2 regions of the Rhizobium sp. BK098 genome follow, and region 2 is predicted to be linked to the other one. Evidence: riboswitches for the same ligand, from Rfam matches in the RefSeq annotation. Region 2 holds a riboswitch; the other holds the start of a gene.
What was found. A riboswitch is a leader RNA that binds a small molecule or an ion and turns the genes downstream of it on or off. The one in region 2 is predicted to bind FMN.
Positions count from the first base shown of each region.

Region 1: it holds a riboswitch for FMN, as region 2 does, so the genes downstream of both, ribB (3,4-dihydroxy-2-butanone-4-phosphate synthase) here and FHT73_RS02410 (6,7-dimethyl-8-ribityllumazine synthase) in region 2, are expected to answer to the same signal.

Region 1 is NZ_JACHYY010000022.1:20,873-24,275, forward strand. It holds gene tpiA (triose-phosphate isomerase) at 1-251, shown strand, start outside; gene FHT73_RS28225 (glucose 1-dehydrogenase) at 311-1,093, shown strand; FMN riboswitch at 1,195-1,336, shown strand; gene ribB (3,4-dihydroxy-2-butanone-4-phosphate synthase) at 1,446-2,078, shown strand; partial or broken gene FHT73_RS28235 (MFS transporter) at 2,157-2,527, shown strand; gene FHT73_RS28240 (galactarate dehydratase) at 2,612-3,403, opposite strand, start outside.
Region 2 is NZ_JACHYY010000001.1:490,907-494,309, forward strand. It holds gene phnF (phosphonate metabolism transcriptional regulator PhnF) at 1-174, shown strand, start outside; gene FHT73_RS02405 (VOC family protein) at 214-564, opposite strand; gene FHT73_RS02410 (6,7-dimethyl-8-ribityllumazine synthase) at 624-1,100, opposite strand; FMN riboswitch at 1,190-1,335, opposite strand; gene FHT73_RS02415 (ATP-binding cassette domain-containing protein) at 1,442-2,503, opposite strand; gene FHT73_RS02420 (ABC transporter permease) at 2,515-3,303, opposite strand; gene FHT73_RS02425 (ABC transporter permease subunit) at 3,300-3,403, opposite strand, start outside.

The DNA of each region.
Region 1 (3,403 bases), on a different contig from region 2:
CCGTCTGGGCGATCGGGACCGGTCTGGTGCCGACGCATGAACAGATCGAAGAGGTCCATGCCACCATTCGCAAGGGGCTCGAGCAGCGTTTCGGACACGATGGCGGTGCCGTTAGGATCCTCTATGGCGGCTCCGTCAAAGGCGTCAATGCTGCGGCGATTTTCGGATTGCGCAATGTGGATGGCGCTCTGGTCGGCGGCGCCTCGTTGAATGCGTCGGACTTCGCCGAGATTGTTCTGGCAGCCACGTGAATTTGAGCGGGCACTCCGGTTGAGGAGCGCGTACAGCCGCATCCTGGAAGGAAAAGAGAATGCAACGCTTCGAAAACAAGACGGTGGTCATAACCGGCGCAAGCCGTGGCATCGGTGCCGCGATTGCCAAACGCTTTGCCTGCGAGGGCGCGAACCTCGTTGTCTCTGCCAACGAAGACAGCGTTCATGCAGTTGCCGAGCAGATCAAGGCAGACGGCGGCAAGGCGATCCCCTTCGTCGGCGACGTTACCGACAAGTCAAGCGTCATCGCGCTCTATGACGCAGCGGAACAGGCCTTTGGCACAGTAGACGTTTCCATCCAGAACGCCGGTGTCATCACCATCGCCAAGATCGAGGACATGACCGAAGGGGAGTGGGACAAGGTAATGGCCGTCAACACGAAGGGCGTATTTCTCTGCGCCCAGGAAGCGATCGCCCGGATGCGCAAGCATGGTCGCGGTGGCCGCATCATCAATACAGCGTCCGGGCAGGCTCGCGCCGGCTTCATCTATACGCCGCACTATGCCGCATCAAAAATGGGCGTCGTCGGCATCACCCAGAGCCTCGCCAAGGAAGTTGCCACGCAGAAAATCACTGTCAACGCTTTCTGCCCAGGCATCATCGAAACCGACATGTGGGCCTATAACGACCAGGCTTGGGGCAAGCTGCTCGGCAACTACGGCCCCGGCGAACTGATGAAAGAATGGGTCGAAGGCATTCCGATGAAGCGCGCAGGCTCCGGCGAAGACGTGGCCGGCCTCGTGACCTTCCTTGCGAGCGACGATGCTGCCTATATTACCGGCCAGACCATTAACGTCGACGGCGGACTGATCATGTCGTAATTCACTATTCCAGAACGGTGTGTTCGATCGCATCGCAAGGTTCGGAAGTTGGAAGGTGGCGTGGCCCTCTTGCAAAGATGAGGTCCGGTCCCTTATGTTAGATTTGTTCTCAGGGCGGGGTGCAATTCCCCACCGGCGGTATCGGGGAAACCCGGAGCCCGCGAGCGCTTCCGCGAACGGAAGGTCAGCAGATCCGGTGAGAGGCCGGGGCCGACGGTATAGTCCGGATGGAAGAGAGCATGCAGCGGGCGTCGCGGGTTGCGACGTTCCTACGCCTGTTCGCCCAAGGGATATTTGTGGCCGTCATTGGTCATGCGGCCGCTAAAGCGGTTAACCCTTGAAAGGCATTGAAATGGCAATTTCCCGAATTGAAGATGCGATCGCCGCGATCGGCCGTGGTGAAATCGTGGTTGTGGTCGATGACCGCGACAGAGAAAATGAAGGGGATCTGCTCGTCGCATCGGAATTGATCACGCCGGAGGCCATCGCGTTCATGATGAACCATGCGCGCGGTCTGATCTGCGTGCCGATGGAAGGCGAGCGGCTGGACGAACTCGACATTCCCTTGATGGTGCCTAACAACACCGAGATGCTGAAGACCGCTTTCACCGTTTCGGTCGACTATATCCCTGAGACGACAACGGGCATCTCGGCGGCTGACCGCGCTGCGACCGTCCGCGCCTTGGTGACGAAGGGTGCGCGTCCTGAGGACTTCGCCCGACCCGGCCATATCTTCCCGTTGCGCGCTCATCCCGAAGGTGTACTCGGAAGGCCGGGGCACACTGAGGCTGCTGTCGATCTTGCCCGGCTTGCTGGCCTTTCCGCGTCCGGAGTCATCTGCGAGGTCGCTAAAGACGATGGTACCATGGCGCGCCTTCCCGACCTTGAAGTGTTCGCCGAGCGGCATGGCCTCCATCTTATCACCATTGAGGATCTGATCGCTTACCGTGATCGCGATGCAGAGACGAAGATCAGGGCAGCGTAAAGTCTCAAACAGTCGCCGGCGGTGGCAACGCAGCGCTACTGCAATCCGGTGCGCTCTGCCTCTTATGCGCTTAAGCGCAGTGCTAATAATGTGATCGCTCGACACAGTGCACGGATAGCAACGCCTCCGTGCATCTTCCCCTCCATCGCGGCAGCCGGCATTTTCGCGGGCCAGCCGGTGTTCTGGAGCTTGCCGTCGCGCTTCCTGCAGGGAAAGGGGCTGCCGCGGGTCTTGCTGCTATCAATTCGGTCGGCAATCTCGGCGGCTTCATCGTCTAGAATGTCGTGCCCTGGATCAAGGATGCGACGGGCAGCACGATCGCATCGATGTTCTTCCTGGCTGCCTGCCTTGTGATCGCGGTGCTGCTGGTTCTTGTGATCGGGCGCATAGTGCCGCGCATACCGCGTCCGGAAGATCTCGGCAATTCAGGCGCAGCACGCGTGAAATGATTGCGCTCATACTTTTAAAGGCATCGACCAAAGAGGGGCGCCCCAATGGCCGCCCCGATTTTTCAGGTGACGCTGATGTCAAGCTCACGCAAAGGCATACGAACCATCCGGACGCTTCGGCACGCGCCGCTGCCAATGAATATAGCCTTCCTCTTCCATGGCCTTCTCATCCATGTCGACGCCCCAGCCGGGCCGGTCCGGCCTCAGCTCGAGATAGCCGTCCTTCGGCAGATAGGGATCGACGACATAGCGGGTCTCCCCTTGCCGCTGCTCGACCTCGTTGCCGCCATAGACATAGGCTTGGCCTTTCGGCAGCCGGTATTCGAGGATCTTGAAGTTCTGCGCGGCGGCGGAGAAGTGCACATTGACGGCGGTCGCGAGCGGCCCCATCGGGTTGTGTGGAGCGACGCCGACGAAATGCGCTTCGGCGATCGTCGCGATGCGCCGCATCTCGCTGATGCCGCCGACCACGCAGATATCCGGCTGGATGAGGTCGGCGCCCTTGACCTGCAGCAGACGCAGGAACTCGTTGCGGTTATAGAGGGACTCGCCGGTCGCGAGCACACAATTGAGGCCCTGTTTCAGTTCGCCCCACATCTCGATGTTTTCCGGACGCAGCGGCTCCTCGTAGAAGAGCGGGTCATAGGGCGCCAGCGCATTGCCAAGCTGGCGGGCGGCGATCGGCTCGAAGATCTTGGCATGGGCGTCGAAGGCGATCTCATAATCGTCGCGCACGGTCTCGCGCAGCGAGCGAAAATAGTCAGCCGATGCCTTCACGACATTGCCCCAGCGATGGGCGTGCATGTCGATGCGCCAAGGGCTGAGCTTGAAGGCGGTAAAACCCCATTCGGCGTTCAGTCGATCGAGCTCGTCGCG
Region 2 (3,403 bases):
GAGATCGAGGCGCGTATGCCGACGGCCGACGAAGCGCGGATCCTGCGCCAGCCGAAATCCGCGCCGCTGCTGGTGACGCGCAAGGTGGATGCGGATACCGACGGAGTGCCGATCACCTATTCGGAATCGGTCTGGCCGGCCGAGCGCACCACATTCAATCTCGATCTGCGGTGAGAGTGCCGGGGAACCCTTGAGGCTCTCCGCGAGCTTGAATTAGCGGTGGGAAAGGATGTTGACGACTTTGCCAAAAGGGTCGCGGACATAGAAGCGGCGGACACCCCACGGCTCGTCCGTGAGGTCGTACAATATGCCGAAGCCCATGGAGGTGGCACGCTGATAGAGCGTGTCGACATCGTCGACTTCGATGGAAAGGTCGGGGACGAGCGTTCCCGAACCGCCTTCGCTGGCGACGCTGATCTGCGGCACAGTTGCCGCTTCGGAGGCGAAGGTCAGGATCCAGCCGTGATCCATGACGATGTCGAGGCCGAGCAGGTCATGATAGAAAAGACGAGCCGTGTCTGGATCAGCTGCCGGCAGGTTCGGGATGATGCGTAGGACGGTCACTGACTTCCTCCCTGGTGGACATGGAGGCGGGCCTTCGCCGCGCCTCCATCTATGTTGGATCAGACCGTGACTGCGGGGAGCAGTTTGGCGCGCTCCGAAAGGATGTGGCGGCAGGCGCTGGCGACTTCACGGCCCTTGATGATGAAATGTTCCTTGAAGAACTGGATATGCGCTTCCGATTCCTGGAAGTGATGCGGCGTCAGGACCGCCGACAGGATTGGCACACCGGTATCGAGCTGGACGCGCATCATGGCATCGAGAACCGTATTGGCGACGAATTCATGGCGATAGATGCCGCCGTCGACAACGAAAGCGGTGGCGATGATCGCGGAATAACGGCCGTTGCGGGCAAGCGTCTGAGCGTGCAGCGGAATTTCCAGCGCCCCTGGTACGTCGAAGATATCGATCGGCGGTGCGCCTTCGACCGTCTGCCATTCAGCAACGAAGGAATCGACCGAGCGATCGACGATATCGGCGTGCCAACGGGCCCGAATGATCGCAATGCGGCTCGGTTGAGTAGAAATCGAAATGGTCATGAATTGTGCCTTTCAAGGGTTGTTGTCAAATATCCCTTGGGCGAACACGCAACATCGCAGCACCCCTCGCGCGGAGGAGGTACGATCCTGCTTGCTCTCTTCCATCCGGACTATACCGTCGGCTCCGGCATCTCACCGGATCTGCTGACCCTTCCGAAATCCGGAAGGCGCTCGCGGGCTCGAGGAAACTCCCCATACCGCCGGTGGGGAATTGCACCCCGCCCTGAGAACGCGTGGACTATAGATGCTTTGCCTTATGGAAATCAAAGAAAAACGCCGGGGTTTTGGCCCGGCGTCTGCGAATAATTTTCCAAAATGACCCGGCGATGGAGGGCTCTTTCTCAGTCCTGAATGACGAGGAGGTCGGAGGAGGCAAAACGTAACGTCACCTTCTCACCAACACTCGGAGGCATCATGCCCGGGCTGTTGAACATGTCGAAGGAAATCGTGTTGCCGGCGACATTCATGCGGGTGCGGATGACCGAGCCCAGGAAATGTGCCGAGGAGACTTCGCCTGTGAGGGCTGTATCGCCCTTGGCCGATTCCGCCAGCGAACCGGCTTCCGGACGCAGGGCAAGCGATACGGTATCGCCTGGCTTATAGGCGGTCACCGACTGCTTCAGGGTCACGCCCTGATCGCCGATCATGATGCGGTTACTGTCGGGATCGACGACCTTGCCTTCGATCAGATTCAGCGTGCCGACGAAGGAGGCGACGAAACGGGTTGCCGGCTTGTTGTAGATTTCGAACGGCGTGCCGATCTGATCGGCGCGGCCTGCATTCATGACCACGATACGGTCGGAGATGGACAGCGCCTCTTCCTGATCGTGCGTCACGAAGACGGTGGTGATGCCGAGCTGCTGTTGGATGGCGCGGATTTCCTCGCGCAGCGAGATACGGATCTTGGCGTCGAGAGCCGAGAGCGGCTCGTCGAGCAGGAGCACCTGCGGCTTGACGGCGATGGCGCGGGCGAGCGCCACGCGCTGCTGTTGGCCGCCGGACATCTGGTATGGATAGCGGCCTGCGAGATGATCGAGCTTGATGAGAGCCAGCATCTCCTTGACGCGCTTGTCGATGTCGGGCTTCGCCATGCCGGCGACCTTGAGGCCGAAGGCGACGTTGTCATGCACCGTCATGTTCGGAAACAATGCGTAGGCCTGGAAGACCATGCCGATATTGCGCTGGTTCGGTTTCAGCGCCCGCTGGTCCTTGCCATTGATCGACAGGGTGCCGGCGGTCGGCGTTTCGAAACCTGCGATCATGCGCAGCACGGTCGTCTTGCCGCAGCCCGACGGTCCGAGGAAGGAGACGAATTCTCCTTTCTCGATTTGCATATTGAAATCATGGACGACGTGAATGTCGCCGAAGGACTTCTTGATGTGGGTGAGTTCGAGAAAAGCCATGGTGAGAAGCCTTACGCCTTAATCGGAGCGGATTTTGAGAAACGGGAAACGAGCTGCAAGAGGCCCATGCTGAGCCAGGTAACGGCAAGCGCGATGATGGCCAGGGCAGAGGGCTCGTAAGCTCTATTGGCGCCCATGAGCTGCATGTAGGGCCCGAATGCCGGACGGTTGAGCAGCGATGCCATGGTGAATTCGCCCATGACGATCGCAAGGGTGATGAATGCTCCGGAAAGCACACCGCTCATGACATTCGGAAAGATGCATTTGAACATGATGGTTGTCCATTTTGCACCAAGGCTTTCGGCAGCCTCCGTCAGCGTGCCGACATCAATGGTACGCATCGCCGTATCGACCGAACGATACATATAGGGCAGCGACAATACAATGTAGGAGCAGACGAGCAGAATGTTCGTCGTCGAATTATAGCCGGTCAACGGCAGGATCGACGACGAATTATAGAGCCGCAGATAGCCGAAAACGATGACGATGGCCGGAATGACCAACGGCATCAAGGTGATGAATTCCACGACAGGGCGGAGCTGCGGCAACCGCAACCGCACCCAATAGGCCGTGGGCACAACGAGCAGCATACCGAAGATAATGGTCAGAAGCGCCATCAACATCGAGAAACCAAAGGCCGTTATGAAACCGAAATCTGAAAAGACGGAGGCATAGGCGTCAAAGCTGTAAGCGTTGCGCCGCATGCGCAGCGAGAACTCCAGCGTACCGATGAGCGGCACCAGGAAGTAGATGAGGCCGATGGCAACGGCGATCCAGGCGAAGAATTTTTGCAGCTTCATTTCTGCCACCGTTCAGCGCGCATGCGCATCAAGATATAAATGACGTTCGAAATACCCGTAATGACGATCATGCCGAGCGCGAGCGCATAGCCAAGATTGG